Regions from separate parts of the Streptacidiphilus sp. PAMC 29251 genome, predicted to be linked through region 2. Evidence: riboswitches for the same ligand, from Rfam matches in the RefSeq annotation. Region 2 holds a riboswitch; the other holds the start of a gene.
The links. Region 2 has a riboswitch for glycine ahead of gcvP (aminomethyl-transferring glycine dehydrogenase). Riboswitches for the same ligand answer to the same signal wherever they lie in the genome.
Positions count from the first base shown of each region.

Region 1 (7,818 bases), 4.7 Mb from region 2:
CTGGTCGCGTACTCCACGGCCTTGCGGCAGTGGACGTTGTCGAACGGGGCGACCTTGGTCTGGATCGAGATGTAGCGGATCGTCGACTCGGGCGCGTTGACCGTGTCCGCCTTGAGCGACGGGGTGGTCAGGATCTTCGCCTGGGCCGCGGTCTGCACACCGCGCTGCGCGGCGTCGATGTCGGCGGTGCCGGCCAGCAGCTGGCTGTCGATGTCGTCGGCGTTGGTGTCGATGGTGAAGTCGATCGCGTCCGGCAGCGCCGCGCGGATGCTGTCCGTGGACGGGTCCCAGTTGGGGTTGCGGACGAACTTGACCGACTTCTGCGCCGCGTAGGAGGCGATCTTGTACGGGCCGCTCGACTCGGGGGCCTGGGCGTACTTGGCGCCCGTGTCCTTGCTCGGCTCGACCGGCGAGGCGGAACCCATCGCCAGGTGGTACAGGAAGTCCGAGTTGGCCTGGGCCAGGTGGAACACGATGGTGCTGTCGTCGGGCGTCTCGACCGTCTTCAGACCCATCTTGTTCGGGTCGGTGTCCTTGTACGGGCCGGGGTACTTCTGGCCCTGGTCCAGGTCCGAGATCAGGTACGTCGGGCCGCCCGGCAGCACGTCCTGCGCGAAGGTGCGCTCGATGCCGTACTTGATGTCCTTCGACGTGATGGGGTTGCCGTCGTCGAACTTGATGCCGGTCTTCAGCTTGAACGTGTAGGTCTTGCCGTCCGCCGAGATGGTCGGCATCGCCGTGGCCAGGTCGGGGGCCAGCTGCAGGCCGGCCGCACCGGGCTTCATCGGGTAGGCGACCAGGGTGCGGGTGTAGAGCTGCTGCATGTTCCAGGCGAAGGCGTAGTAGGCGATCGCCGGGTCGAGCGAGTCAAAGTCCTGGGTGCTCAGCAGGTGGAGCGTGCCGCCCTTTTTGGTGGACGGGTTCACGATGCTGGTGGCCGCAGCGTTGAAGGTGGAGCCACCGGTCTTCGACGGGCTGCTGCTGCCGCCCTTGCTGCCACCACACGCCGAGGTCACGGTCATGAGTCCGACCACGCCGGTGGCCACGAGTGCCATAGTCCGCTTGTTCACTGGGTGTCAACCTCCGAGAGTGACCAGGACGGGATTCCCTGGTCAGATGTGAAATATGCCGTTCCCGGATCGGGACCCGGGATCGGACGTCTTAGTTGCCCTTGGGATCCAGGGCGTCACGCAGCCCGTCGCCGAAGAGGTTGAAGGCGAGGACGGTAATGAAGATCGCCAGGCCGGGGATCAGCAGGTCGGGGAGATCGACCGTGTAGTACGAGATCGAGTCCGAGAGCATCTGCCCCCACGACGGCGTCGGCGGCTTCACACCCACTCCGAGGAAGCTCAGCGCCGCCTCGTTGAGGATGTTCGTCGGGATCATCAGCGTCGTGTAGACGAGGATCGGCGCGACCAGGTTCGGCAGCAGTTCCTTGAGCAGGATGTGGATCTGTCCGGCGCCCAGGCTGCGGGCCGCCTCGACGAACTCGCGTTCTCGGAGGGACAGGGTCTGGCCCCGGACGATGCGTCCGATGTAGGGCCAGCCGAAGAAGCCGATGACAAAGATCAGCACGAAGATCCGTGGGGTGCTGCCACCCATGCCGAAGACCTTCTCGGGGACCACCGAGACCAGCGCGATGGAGAAAAGCAGCTGCGGGAAGGACAGCAGCACGTCCATACTGCGGCTGATGGCAGTGTCCACCCAGCCGCCGATGAAGCCGGCCGCCATGCCCAGCAGCACACCGATGACCACCGCGAGCAGTGCGGCGCCGAAGGCCACGATCAGCGAGATCTGAGCGCCGTAGACGACACGGGCGAAGATGTCACGACCGGTGCTGGGCTCGACGCCCAGCCAGTGCGAGGCCCCGATGCCGCCGACCGAACCGCGCGGCAGGCCGATTCCGATGTCCCCGAAGTCCAGCTCCTTGGGGTGGAAATCGTCCGGGTTCTGTCCCTCGAGGGCGGTCAGCAGCGGCGCCAGGATGCCCACCAGGAGCAGCAGCAGGACCATGACCCCGCCACCCAGGGCGACCTTGTCGCGCTTGAGTCGTTCCCAGGCGATCCGGCCGGGTGAGCGGCCGAGGATCTTCTCCGGGACGATCGCGGAGTCGGCATCGACCTCCAGGGTCGCGGTGCCGGAGTCGTGAAGTGGCGCAGTCATGAGTGGATAGACCCCCAAGCCGGTGGTGACCGGCACACGGTGCCCGGTCGACCCGCCTGGTCGTGAGCCCCGATCGGGACGCGGACCGACCGACGAGGTCGCAGTTCACAGTTGGTGCCAAGTGCTTTGGAACGAGATTGCGGTGACGATAAGCCAGGCATTCACTGACAAAGCGTTCGAGTGACTAGTTTTAGTCGCATTAGCAGATAGAACTCAAGCTGGCCGGACGAACCGGACATCTCACCCCGTTCCACACTCGTGCGACCCCATTCCCGGTAACGGTCCGAAGTCGCCCTGTGCGTGCAGGTTGTGAGGCAGCCTCGACCCACCACCCGCGGCGCCACTCTTCAACACCGATGACGACCTCCGCCAGACCCCCTACTCAAAGGTTGCCTAACCGTGATCTGCATCGATACATGCCCAGGACCTGCGAATACCTCTCTTCACACGCCTGTTACACGGGCCCCTCGGCCTGGATCTACGCGTGCAGATTACGTTCCCGCAGGTCAGGCGCTCCTCTGACACCACTGGAGCGGGTGTCACCCTGTTCCGGGCGCCCGAAACCAGGCGCTTCGAGACCCTTTCGATATGTCACGGAGCGCTACCGACTGAGGGTTGGTCAGATCCGGGGGTAGCCGTATCCGCCGCCGCCGGGAACCGGGCGGTCGAAGAAGGGAGCGGTGCGGACCTGGAGCCAGAGCGCCACCGGGTCGAAGGGGTCGGACATCGCGACCGTGGACACCGCCACGCCCTCGGGAACCCCGGACAGGGCGTGCTGCATCATCTGCCGGACCGACTCGACGGCCGGCGGGCTGGAATCGTACAGATCCAGACCGATCACCAGATAAGGGGCACCCCAGGCGGGTTCGACCCAGGCCCGGCGCAGCGAGCGGACGGCGGGCGTGCCGTGCGCGGCCTGGTTCAACAGGGCGTAGAACTGGTCGGCGGCGATCTGCGGCTCGCTGATCCGCAGCGGGCCGGCCGGCAGCCGGTCCAGGCCGCCGGCGATCCGGCGCAGGTCGGCCCAGGGCAGTCCGACGCCGCCCCCCGGCTGATGCGGGTTAAGCCACAGGCCCCAGCGCTCGCGATAGAGCGCGGCGGCGATCTCCCGCCCCTGGCTGACCTGGTAGGCACGGCTCCAGCCGCTGGCGGCGAGCTGCTCGGGGGAGGTGACGCAGGGCGCGTAGCCGACGCCGCCCACCTCCATGTTGCCGTACTGGGCGTCGGGGCGGCCGGGCTCGCCGTGCCAGAGCAGCATCCACACCTGGCCCTCGCCGACCGCGCGGAGCAGGGACTCATAGGTGTCGAAGCGCCCCGGCACGACCTCGCGCAGGACCTGTTCGATGACGGCCCCGCCGCCCACGGCACCGGCTGACCCGACCACTGACACCCTCTCCCCTACCCCTGGCCGTATCCCCTGGCCTTGTCCACTGCCCGTGGCCTCTGTCCACCCCTGGCTGCTGCTCGAACAGTGAGCCTAGTACCCGGACGGGCCGCGTTCGAAGAACGGCGCCACGGACAGCAGCATCCAGTCCCCGACCGGGTCCTGCGCGGAGTCCAGCAGCACCACGTCCAGGCCCCAGGGCAGCGGCACCGCGCCCAGCGCCCGGCCGAGCGCCTGGACCACGGCGTCCTGGTCCTCCGGCTGCCAGCGGTCCAGCTCGACCCCGACGAAGAGCTTCTCGGGGTCCCCCTCGACCTGCGCCAGCACCCGACGGGCCGTCAGCACCACCGGGGTGCGGGCGAGTTCGCCGATCGCGGCAGCGAGGAACTCCAGCGGATCCTGGTGCGGCTCGGGGATCCGCAGGCCGACCCGGGCGCCCTCGACGGTGCGGAGGCCCTCGTCACCGGTGCTGCCCCGAAGCCCGCTCTCCCTGGGCCGGCCGCAGAGCTCGGCGACGCCGGCCGCCGGGATCGGGATCCCGACCGCGCCCTCGGGGTTGACCACGATGCCGATGCCCAGCGGCATCCCCTGCGCCAGCTCGCGCACCGGGGCGATGGTGAACGGCATGTTCCCGGCGATCCGGCGGAACTGGTCCTCGGAGCTGAACACCGGCACGAAGGGCTGGCCCGCCAGCTCGGTGGTCGGCAGCGCCAGCGTCCCGGGCTCCTGGCCGGCCCCGCCGGGCAGCGGCACCCAGACCTGGCTGCGGCGCAGCACCTCCACCACCCGGGGGGTCGCCCCGGGGTCGCCGATCGCGGCGACCAGGACCTGCTCCAGCTCGTTCTCGGGCCAGCCCTGCACCTGTGCCGGGATCGTCGGGTGCTGCATTGCCCGTACCGCCGTTTCGCCGTGGTCACTGCTGCTTTTGGTCGCTGCTGCTGCCGGAAACAGTATCGGGCCGGGGCGTGCGATGATGGGCGACGCCCAACAACTGAACACCGGCCGTTACAGCCCGCGCGGGAGAGCCAGGCCGTCCACTCACTCCATGGCATCCATGGGAGGGGACGCAGCCGGCGCCGAAGGAGCAAGCCCTCCCCGGAATCTCTCAGGCACACCTACCGCACGGGCGAGGCACATCTGGAAAGCGGTCGGCGCGCTCCGCGGAGCGCGGGCCCGACCCACCAACGGTGCAAGCCGTCCCCCTCGACCCACAGCCGAGGGGTGGCGGTGAAGCTCTCAGGTCGCAGCGACAGAGCGGGAGCTCTGCCGCAGCATGTCCTTGAGAGCTTAGGAGCAGCCCTGATGAGCCTGCGATCGACCGCAATCGACTCCGTCCATCGCGCCCTCGGCGCCACCATGACCGACTTCGCCGGCTGGGACATGCCGCTGCGCTACGGCAGCGAGCGCGAGGAGCACAACGCCGTCCGGACCAGGGCCGGCCTGTTCGACCTCTCCCACATGGGCGAGATCACCGTGACCGGGCCCAGGGCCGGCGAGCTGCTGGACCACGCGCTGGTCGGCTTCGTCTCGGCACTGGCCGTGAACAAGGCCCGCTACACCATGATCTGCGCGGCCGACGGCGGCATCCTCGACGACCTGATCGTCTACCGCACCGGCGAGACCGAGTTCCTGGTCGTCGCCAACGCCTCCAACGCCCAGCTGGTCCTGGACGAGCTGACCGCCCGCGCAGAGGGCTTCGACGCGGTGGTCCGGGACGACCGGGACGCCTATGCGCTGCTCGCGATCCAGGGCCCGGAGGCCACCGCGATCCTGGCCCCGCTGACCGGGGCCGACCTGCCCGGGCTGAAGTACTACACCTCGCTGCCGACCACGGTGGCGGGCCGCCCGGCGCTGCTGGCCCGGACCGGCTACACCGGCGAGGACGGCTTCGAGCTGTTCGTCGCCCCCGCCGACGCCGAGCACCTGTGGAACGCGCTGTCCGCCGCGGGCGCCCCGGCCGGGCTGGTCCCCTGCGGGCTCTCCTGCCGGGACACCCTGCGGCTCGAGGCCGGGATGCCGCTGTACGGGCATGAGCTGACCACCGCGCTCACCCCCTTCGACGCCGGCCTGGGCCGGGTGGTCCGCTTCGACAAGACCACCAACGACGGCGAGTTCGTCGGCCGCGCGGCGCTGGAGAAGGCCGCCGCCGAGGCCGCGGTCAACCCGCCGCGGGTGCTGGTCGGCCTGGTCTCCCCCGGACGCCGGGTGCCCCGGGCCGAGATGGCCGTGGTCTCCGCCGCCGACGGCTCGGTGATCGGCTCGATCACCTCCGGCGCCCCGTCGCCGACCCTGGGCAAGCCGATCGCCATGGCCTATCTGGACGCCGCGCACGCCGTCCCCGGCAGCACCGTGGCCGTGGACGTCCGCGGGACGCACGAGCCGGTCGAGGTCGTGGCTCTGCCGTTCTACAAGCGCGTCCGCTGAGGCTGGCGCCCCGCCCGTCCGAGATCGGCGCCCCGCCCGCTGACGCTGGAGCCCCGTCCGTTTAGCCCCGACCACCCCTCATCCTGGAGAATCACCCCATGAGCAACCCCCAGCACCTCACATACAGCAAGGAACACGAGTGGCTGACCGCCGTTGAGGACGGCGTGGCGACCGTGGGCATCACCGCCTACGCCGCCGACGCGCTCGGCGACGTCGTCTACGTCCAGCTCCCGGAGGTCGGCCAGGCCGTCACCGCGGGCGAGACCTGCGGCGAGCTGGAGTCGACCAAGTCGGTCAGCGACCTCTACTCCCCCGCCAGCGGCGAGATCGTCGAGGCCAACCAGGCCGTGGTGGACGACCCCGCGCTGGTGAACTCCGCCCCCTTCGCCGAGGGCTGGCTGTTCAAGATCCGCCTCGACGGCACCCCCGAGGGCCTGCTGTCCGCCGACGAGTACTCCGCCCACACCGGCGCCTGACCTCCCGAGGGAAGACACACCACCATGACGGTTCTGAACCAGTCCCTGCATGCGCTCGACCCCGAGGTCGCCGCGGCCGTGGACGCCGAGCTGCACCGCCAGCAGTCCACCCTGGAGATGATCGCCTCCGAGAACTTCGCCCCGGTCGCGGTGCTGGAGGCGCAGGGCTCGGTCCTCACCAACAAGTACGCCGAGGGCTACCCCGGCCGCCGCTACTACGGCGGCTGCGAGCACGTCGACGTGATCGAGCAGCTGGCGATCGACCGGGTCAAGGAGCTGTTCGGGGCCGAGGCCGCGAACGTCCAGCCGCACTCGGGCGCGTCCGCCAACGCCGCCGCGATGTTCGCGCTGATCAAGCCGGGCGACACCATCCTGGGCCTGGACCTGGCCCACGGCGGCCACCTGACCCACGGCATGAAGATCAACTTCTCCGGCAAGCTCTACAACGTGGCCGCGTACCACGTGGACGCCGAGACCAACCTGGTCGACATGGAGGAGGTCGAGCGCCTCGCCAAGGAGCACCAGCCGCAGCTGATCATCGCCGGCTGGTCCGCCTACCCGCGCCAGCTCGACTTCGCCGCCTTCCGCCGGATCGCCGACTCGGTCGGCGCCCTGCTGATGGTGGACATGGCGCACTTCGCCGGCCTGGTCGCGGCGGGTCTGCACCCCAACCCGGTGCCCTACGCCGACGTGGTCACCACCACCACCCACAAGACCCTCGGCGGTCCCCGCGGCGGCGTGATCCTCTCCAAGGCCGAGTGGGCCAAGAAGATCAACTCCGCGGTCTTCCCCGGCCAGCAGGGCGGCCCGCTGGAGCATGTCATCGCCGGAAAGGCGGTGGCCTTCAAGGTCGCCGCCACCGACGAGTTCAAGGACCGCCAGCAGCGCACCCTCGAGGGCGCGAAGATCCTGGCCGAGCGGCTCACCCGTTCGGACCTCACCGGGGCCGGCGTCTCCGTCCTCTCCGGCGGCACCGACGTGCACCTGGTGCTGGTCGACCTGCGCACCTCCGAGCTGGACGGCCAGCAGGCCGAGGACCGGCTGCACTCGGTCGGCATCACCGTCAACCGCAACGCGGTGCCCTTCGACCCGCGCCCGCCGATGGTCACCTCGGGGCTGCGGATCGGCACCCCGGCGCTGGCCACCCGCGGCTTCGGCGCCGAGGACTTCACCGAGGTCGCCGACATCATCGCGGAGGCGCTGAAGCCCTCGTTCGACGACACGGTCCAGGTGGCGCTGGCCGCCCGGGTCACCGCGCTCGCCGCGAAGCACCCGCTCTACCCGGACCTCTAGGTCCACCCGGACCGGTAGGTCCGACCCAGCCGTCTCCCGGTCGGTTCAGGCCCGCACAACGGGCAGATCGGCTGTTTT
Region 1 covers NZ_CM135725.2:6,962,996-6,970,813, reverse strand. The annotation lists gene ACXKR8_RS33255 (ABC transporter substrate-binding protein) at 1-1,055, opposite strand, end outside; gene ACXKR8_RS33250 (ABC transporter permease) at 1,162-2,163, opposite strand; gene ACXKR8_RS33245 (enhanced serine sensitivity protein SseB C-terminal domain-containing protein) at 2,783-3,547, opposite strand; gene ACXKR8_RS33240 (enhanced serine sensitivity protein SseB) at 3,641-4,435, opposite strand; glycine riboswitch at 4,555-4,678, shown strand; gene gcvT (glycine cleavage system aminomethyltransferase GcvT) at 4,850-5,971, shown strand; gene gcvH (glycine cleavage system protein GcvH) at 6,070-6,447, shown strand; gene glyA (serine hydroxymethyltransferase) at 6,472-7,740, shown strand.
Region 1: linked by a shared signal. The riboswitch ahead of gcvT (glycine cleavage system aminomethyltransferase GcvT) and the one ahead of gcvP (aminomethyl-transferring glycine dehydrogenase) in region 2 are both predicted to bind glycine.

Region 2 (7,818 bases):
GGGCCGAAGGTGAACACGCTGGCCAGACTGGGTGCGACCGGCTGAGACCGGCTGCCGCCGGATTGTCAGTGGGGTGCGCGATGATCGGGGGATGCGGTCCCTGCCGTCGATCCTGCACCTCGACATGGACGCCTTCTTCGCCTCGGTGGAGCAGGCGTCCAAGCCGAGCCTGCGCGGAAAACCGGTGATCGTCGGCGGCCTGGGCGGGCGCGGGGTGGTGGCCACGGCCTCCTACGAGGCGCGGGTGTTCGGGGTGCACTCGGCGATGCCGATGGCGCAGGCGCGGCGGCGCTGCCCCAACGCCGCCTTCCTGATCCCCCGGTTCGAGCTCTACCGGCAGGTCAGCGACTACGTGATGGGCCTGCTGCGGGCGCTGTCCCCGCTGGTGGAGCCGCTGAGCCTGGACGAGGCGTTCGTGGACCTGGAGGCAGGACCCTACGGCGACCTGCTGCGCGAGGGCGGTCCGGCGGCCGGGGCGGCGCTGGTGCGGGCGCTGAGCGAGGACCTGCGGGCGGACATCCTGGCCGAGGTCGGGCTGACCGCCTCGGTCGGCCTGTCCGGCACCAAGTTCCTCGCCAAGATCGCCTCCGAGCAGGCCAAGCCGGACGGCCTGGTGCTGATCGAGCCGGGACGCGAGCGGGAGATCCTCGGCCCGCTCTCGGTCCGGGCGCTGCCCGGGGTGGGCCCGGCCACGGCGGAGACGCTGCGCCGCTTCGGCATCACCCTGGTCTCCCAGGTGGCGGCCACCCCGGAGGACGAGCTGGTCCGGCTGCTCGGCCGGGCGCACGGCGCCGGGGTGCACGCGCTGGCGCTGGGCGTGGACGAGCGCGCGGTGGTGGCCGAGCGGGACGCCAAGTCGGTCTCGGTGGAGGACACCTTCGAGGTGGACCTCGCCGACCGGGAGCGGATCAGGGCGGAGCTGGACCGGCTGTCCGAGCGCTGCGTCCGGCGGCTGCGGGCGGCCGGGCGGTCCGGGCGGACCGTGGTGATCAAGGTGCGCCGGTTCGACTTCTCCACGCTGACCCGTTCCGAGACCCTGCCCGCGCCCACCGACGATCCGCTGGTGATCGCGGCGATCGCCCGGCGGCTGCTGGAGCAGGTCGAACTGATCGGCGGAGTAAGGCTGTTGGGGGTGGGCGTGTCCGGTCTCGCCGACTACACCCAGGAGGACCTCTTCGCCCAGGCCCAGGCCCTGCGTGAGGCGGAGGAGGAGGCCTTCGCCGAGCTGGCCGCGGAGGCGGAGGGCGCGGAGGAGCTGGACGGCGGCGTGGAGCCGGAGGCCGGGGCCGCCGCGGCGGAGGCCGCGTACGGCGGGCCGGACGGGCCGCGGGCGTTCCACCCGGGCAGCAGCGAGGTCCCCGGCCGGCGCTGGATGCCGGGGCAGGACGTGCGGCACACCGAGCACGGGCTCGGCTGGGTGCAGGGCAGCGGCGTGGGGCGGGTCACCGTGCGCTTCGAGCAGCCCTGGGCGAAGCCGGGACGGGTCCGCACCTTCGCGGTGGAAGACCCGGCGCTGGAACCGGTGGACCCGCCGTCGATCGCCCGGGGGGCGGCGTAGCGCTGCCGCGCAGGGGTGGGGACGTCACGCCCCCACCCCTGGGGTTCAGGCGCCGATGGCGTGGCCGGGGAGGTCCGGGCGGCCGGTCGAGCTGGAGGGTCCGGAGGTCGGGGCCGACTGGTCCGGCTGGCCGGAGCCGGGGACCGGGCTCGGTCCGGTGGGGCGGGTGCTGTCCTGGACCTGGATGTGCTCCCGGTGCAGCTCGTCCCTGATGATCTCCTCCTCGGTGAAGCGCTCGGTCACCAGCCGGATCCGCTCCACCGGGACCACCGTCTTGCGGACGATCACCCGCTGCTCGTGCAGGGTGACCTCCTCGGTGCTCTCGGCGATCGCCTGGTCGGTCAGCTGGGCCCGCTCCTCCGCGCCGACCGGCACCCGCTCGACCCGGATCCGCTCGCGGATCACCGGCACCCGGCGTTCGACCTGCTCCGCCGTCACGTACTTGCGCAGCCGGGCCTGGCCGAGGACGCGCCACTCGGTGGAGATGTCCAGGCGCTCCTCGCGGCAGACGAACTCGATCGGCTCGGGCACGCCGCCCCGGCCGGGGTCGCCCTGCGGCTCCTGCTTGGTCAGCGACGCGGGGGAGGAGGTGGTGGGCGCCGCCGCGGCGGCGCCGGGGAGCGGACCGGTGAGCGGGTCGTTCAGGGGGTCGGTCAGCGGATCGGGCCGGGGTGCGGCCTTGGCCAGCGAAGGCACCGGCGCGGCCGAGGTGCTGGGCGTGCTCGGCGTGGTGGGAGTGGTCGGCGCGGTCTGCGTGGCGGGTCCTGCCGCGGGCGCCATGAAGGCCGCGGTGCGGCTCCGGTCGGCGGCCGGCGCGGCCGGGGCCTGCGGGGCGGTGGCCTGCGGGGCGGGCGGCGCGATCGGGGTGCTGCCGGTCACCGTGGCTGCCGTCGTCGCCGCGGCGGCCGCTGCCACCGGTGCTGCCACCACGGGCTGGGCAGCGGTGGTGGTCGCGGCCGGAGCGCTGGTCTTGGCCGCTGCCGCCGCCGCGGCGGTGCCGGAACCGCTGTCGCTGTGCGGGACGTCCAACCCGTAGTAGCGGTACAGCTGGAGCTCCTGTTCGGGGGAGAGGTGCTGGCCCACGCCGAAGTCGGGGGAGTCCTTCACCTGCGACTTCTCATAGGGGACGCGCAGTTCGTCGCTGATGAACTCACTGCTGGTCAGGGGTACGAAGGCGTCGCGACCGAACAGTCCGGTACGGACGGCGGCCCACTCGGGGCGGCCGGTGGCGTCGTCGAGGTACACCTCGTCCACGGTGCCGATCTTGTCGCCGTTGCGGTCCACAGCCTTGTGGCCGATCAGGTCCCTGGGGTCGATTTCGGTCTGCACGGCTCGATCCACTCCTCACGACGCATAGATGGTCAACTCATACGAAAAGGTATAAAGATCGATTTGTCGAGCCCCGGGGGCCGTGCGGGTGTGTCGCTGCGCCATTCGAGGGCGCCTCGAGGGGCGCTGATAGTCTTGGCGTTGACCGGTCGAGCACGCGCGGGAGAGTCCGTGCATCGCTGGCGGCGCCGAAGGAGCAACTCCTCCCCGGAATCTCTCAGGCATCCGTACCGTGCGTGCAAGGTCAACTCTGGAAAGCAGGAATCCGTGTACGCGGACCCTCACCGACGGTGAAAACCGGCTGCGGCCGGTGAAGCTCTCAGGTCCACATGACAGAGGGGGAGGTCGTCCCGGCACGCCCACAGTGCCACTCGGGTCAGACCAGGAGGCTTCCCCGCCATGACTTCCCCGACTTCCCCCCGCACCGGGCTCGCCGGGCTCGAGCAGTCAAGTCCCTTCGAGGGCCGCCATATCGGCCCGGACGCCGACGCCCAGGCGAAGATGCTGGCCCAGGTGGGCTACAGCAGCTTGGACGAGCTCACCGCCGCCGCCGTCCCCGGCGCGATCCGCAGCCTGGAGGCGCTGGACCTGCCCGCCGCCCGCTCCGAGGCCCAGGTGCTGGCCGAGCTGCGGGAGCTGGCCGGACGCAACCAGGTGCTGCGCTCGATGATCGGGCTCGGCTACCACGGCACCTTCACCCCGCCGGTGATCCTCCGCAATGTGCTGGAGAACCCCTCCTGGTACACCGCGTACACGCCCTACCAGCCGGAGATCTCGCAGGGCCGGCTGGAGGCACTGATCAACTTCCAGACCGTGGTCTCCGACCTGACCGGGCTGCCCACCTCGGGCGCCTCGCTGCTGGACGAGGGCACCGCCGCCGCCGAGGCCGTGGCGCTGGCCCGCCGGGTCGGCAAGGTCAAGGGCGGGGTCTTCGTCATCGACGCCGACACCCTGCCGCAGACCATCGCGGTGATCCAGACCAGGGCCGAGCCGCAGGGCGTGCAGACCGTGGTCGCCGACCTCAGCGCCGGCATCCCGGCCGAGCTGGTCGAGCGCGGGGTCTTCGGGGTGCTGCTGCAGTACCCCGGCGCCTCCGGCGCGGTCCGCGACCTCGCTCCGGTGATCGAGCAGGCGCACGGCCTGGGCGCGATCGTCGCGGTCGCCGCCGACCTGCTGGCGCTCACCCTGATCGCGTCCCCCGGCTCGCTGGGCGCGGACATCGCGATCGGCACCACCCAGCGCTTCGGCGTCCCGATGGGCTTCGGCGGACCGCACGCCGGCTACATGTCCGTCCGCGCCGAGTACGCCCGCAGCCTGCCCGGCCGCCTGGTCGGCGTCTCCGTGGACGTGGACGGCAACCGCGCCTACCGGCTCGCGCTGCAGACCCGTGAGCAGCACATCCGCCGGGAGAAGGCCACCAGCAACATCTGCACCGCGCAGGTGCTGCTCGCGGTGATGGCGTCCATGTACGCGGTCTACCACGGCCCGGACGGGCTGCGGGACATCGCCGCCCGCACCCACCGCTACGCCTCGGTGCTGGCCGAGGGCCTGCGCGCGGGCGGGGTCGAGGTGGTGCACGGGGAGTTCTTCGACACCGTCACCGCGCGGGTGCCCGGACGGGCCGCCGAGGTGGTCGACGCGGCCCGGCTGACCGGGGTGAACCTGCGCCAGGTCGACGCCGACCTGGTCGGGATCTCCTGCGACGAGACCACCACCAGGGCCGACCTGACCGCGGTCTGGACCGCCTTCGGCGTACCGCTCGGCGACGTGGACGCGCTGGACGCGGCGGCCGGGGAGAAGCTGCCCGAGGCGCTGCGCCGCGGCGACGACTACCTGACCCACCCGGTGTTCCACGCGCACCGCTCCGAGACCGGGATGCTGCGCTACCTGCGCAAGCTCGCCGACAAGGACTACGCGCTGGACCGGGGCATGATCCCGCTGGGCTCCTGCACCATGAAGCTCAACGCGACCACCGAGATGGAGCCGGTCACCTGGCCGGAGTTCGCCGAGGTGCACCCCTTCGCGCCTGAGCAGCAGGCGGCCGGGTACCTGAGCCTGATCCACGGGCTGGAGGACCAGCTCGCCGAGCTCACCGGCTACGACAAGGTCAGCATCCAGCCCAACGCCGGCTCGCAGGGCGAGCTGGCCGGGCTGCTCGCGGTCCGCGCCTACCACCACGCCAACGGCGACGCCGGGCGCGACGTCTGCCTGATCCCCTCCTCGGCGCACGGCACCAACGCCGCCAGCGCGGTGATGGCCGGGATGCGGGTGGTCGTGGTGAAGACCCTGGTCGACGGTGACGTGGACGTCGAGGACCTGCACGCCAAGATCGAGCAGCACCGGGACCAGTTGTCCGTGCTGATGGTCACCTACCCGTCCACGCACGGGGTGTTTCGAGGAGAACATCGCCGACATCTGCGCCACCGTGCACGAGGCCGGCGGCCAGGTCTACGTGGACGGCGCCAACCTCAACGCCATGGTCGGGCTGGCCAAGCCGGGCAAGTTCGGCGGCGACGTCTCGCACCTGAACCTGCACAAGACCTTCTGCATCCCGCACGGCGGCGGCGGCCCGGGCGTCGGCCCGGTCGCGGTGCGCGCGCACCTCGCCCCGTACCTGCCGAACCACCCGCTGCAGCCCTCGGCCGGTCCGGCCACCGGGGTCGGCCCGATCGCGGCCGCGCCCTGGGGCTCGGCCGCGATCCTGCCGATCTCCTGGGCGTACGTCCGGCTGATGGGCGGCGAGGGGCTGAAGCGGGCGACCCAGGTCGCGGTGCTCAGCGCCAACTACATCGCCAAGCGGCTCGCGCCGTACTACCCGGTGCTCTACACAGGCCCGGCCGGGCTGGTCGCGCACGAGTGCATCATCGACCTGCGGCCGCTGGCGAAGTCGGCCGGGGTGAGCGTGGACGACGTGGCCAAGCGCCTGATCGACTACGGCTTCCACGCCCCGACCATGAGCTTCCCGGTGGCCGGGACGCTGATGATCGAGCCCACCGAGAGCGAGGACCTGGGCGAGATCGACCGCTTCTGCGAGGCGATGATCGCCATCCGCGGCGAGGTGGACCGGGTCGGCGCGGGCGAGTGGCCGGCCGACGACAACCCGCTGAGCAACGCCCCGCACACGGCCGCGCTGCTGGCCGGCGAGTGGGAGCACCCGTACAGCCGCCAGGAGGCGGTGTTCCCGGCCGGGGTGAACCCGGCGGAGAAGTACTGGCCGCCGGTGCGCCGGATCGACGGGGCCTTCGGTGACCGCAACCTGGTCTGCTCCTGCCCGCCGCTGGAGGAGTACGTCTAGCGGGGTAGGTGTTCAGAGCAGCAAGAAGGGGCCGCCACCGGAGCGTTCGGTGGCGGCCCCTCCGCTTTCGCGGTCGTCGCTCAGGCCGCGTGGACGAGGGTGCGGTTCGGGGCGATCACCCGGCCGTCGGGAAGGATCTCTCCGGTGTCCTCGAACAGGAGGATGCCATTGCACAGCAGGCTCCAGCCCTGTTCGGGGTGGCTCGCCACGACGACGGCGGCTTCACGATCGGTGGAGTCGGCCGACGGGCAGTCAGGACGGTGCTGGCACATAGCTCGTACCCTCGATTCAGAGTTGCAGATCACTGCGCGGTCCGCTTCGGAGGTGTGAACCGCCTGCTTCTCGGGTAGAGGCTGATGCTTACCGCGCTGGTTCCCAGTGTCGACCGCCGGGGACACTTCCGCAGCAGTTTGGTGACATGCGTCACCACTCTCTTTCAGGGACCACCCGTTCGGGCCCCGTTCCTGCGGTAGGGCATGACGAAGTGACCATGCTCGGCATGGTCACTTCGGGTGGTGTTACTGGCGGGTTCGGCCGATGGTGGTCAATGGGTCGCAGTCAGCAACTGTCCGTCACCGAGGGAGAGCAGCGACAGCAGCTCGTCGGCGTCGTGCGGAAGGTGCGAGGTGACCCCGAGCGGCGCGGGCGCCAGCGGAATCAGCAGGTCGGCGCTCTGTGACCGGTCGAGCACAGGGTGCAGCCAGAGCGCGGTCATGTAGTGCCCCGGGACGGAGAGCAGTCGCGGCAGGTACACGGTGGGTGACCCCGCGGTGTGCTGCTTGGCCTGCTGCAGCGCCCGCAGCGTGGCCAGCGGGTAGGGCCCCTCGGCGAAGTGCGCGAAGGAGTGGCCCTCCGCGGTCTCATGGGTGTCCGCCGCGGCGACGATCTCCTCCTCCTCGCGGATCAGGAAGCGCCAGCCGGTGCGCCGGGTACCGGCCAGGCCGGCCGGAGCCGCGGCGACCGGGAGCTCCCGGGCCTCCAGCGTCGCCGGTACCGCCGCCTGCCTCGCCGGGGCCGGGTCGAAGACATGGACGGGCAGCGGGTGGGCCGGGGTGAGTGCTCCGGTCCTGCGCCGCATGGCCGCGGTGCGGACCGCGCGGACGGCGTTCGGGGAGTCGAGCGCACCGATCACGGCGCGCAGGGCGGCAGCGGGGGGCTGGGGCATCGTCAGCGACATATGGGTTCGCCTCTCGGGGCAAGACAGGCGGTGCGGGAACGTGCCGAGGGGCCTCCGACGCGGGGGCGAGCGCCAGTGGCCGGTGGCTGCTCACATGCTCTCGGGGCGTATTCGGGGCTGGTGCGTGGCTTTGCGGTGCTGCGGTGGCTTGAGGGTGCCGGTCGATCAGGGCCCTTGCGGATGGCCCCATACAACTCCTACCCGTGAGGGTGAGTCTATACGAACGGATGCGCGCCGTGACTCTTCTACTACCCAGCGTGTGCGACTGCAAGTGGGGTTCGCGAACGATTGTGTACGTCAGAGCGAGTTGGCACATGCCCCGAGGGCGGGCTATCGATCTCGGGGGCTGGGCATGATGCCCACGCGCGGGTACGGCCGGGCAGGGACGCCGTCGACCGAGGAGGACATGGCCCATGGGGGAGAAGGTCGCAACCGGGAGTTCCGAACTGGCGGACCGTC
Region 2 covers NZ_CM135725.2:2,227,122-2,234,939, reverse strand. The annotation lists gene ACXKR8_RS10450 (SanA/YdcF family protein) at 1-45, shown strand, start outside; gene ACXKR8_RS10445 (DNA polymerase IV) at 92-1,558, shown strand; gene ACXKR8_RS10440 (PRC and DUF2382 domain-containing protein) at 1,604-2,887, opposite strand; glycine riboswitch at 3,038-3,130, shown strand; glycine riboswitch at 3,132-3,233, shown strand; partial or broken gene gcvP (aminomethyl-transferring glycine dehydrogenase) at 3,287-6,182, shown strand; gene ACXKR8_RS10430 (DUF5999 family protein) at 6,263-6,454, opposite strand; gene ACXKR8_RS10425 (hypothetical protein) at 6,727-7,359, opposite strand; gene ACXKR8_RS10420 (glutamate--cysteine ligase) at 7,773-7,818, shown strand, end outside.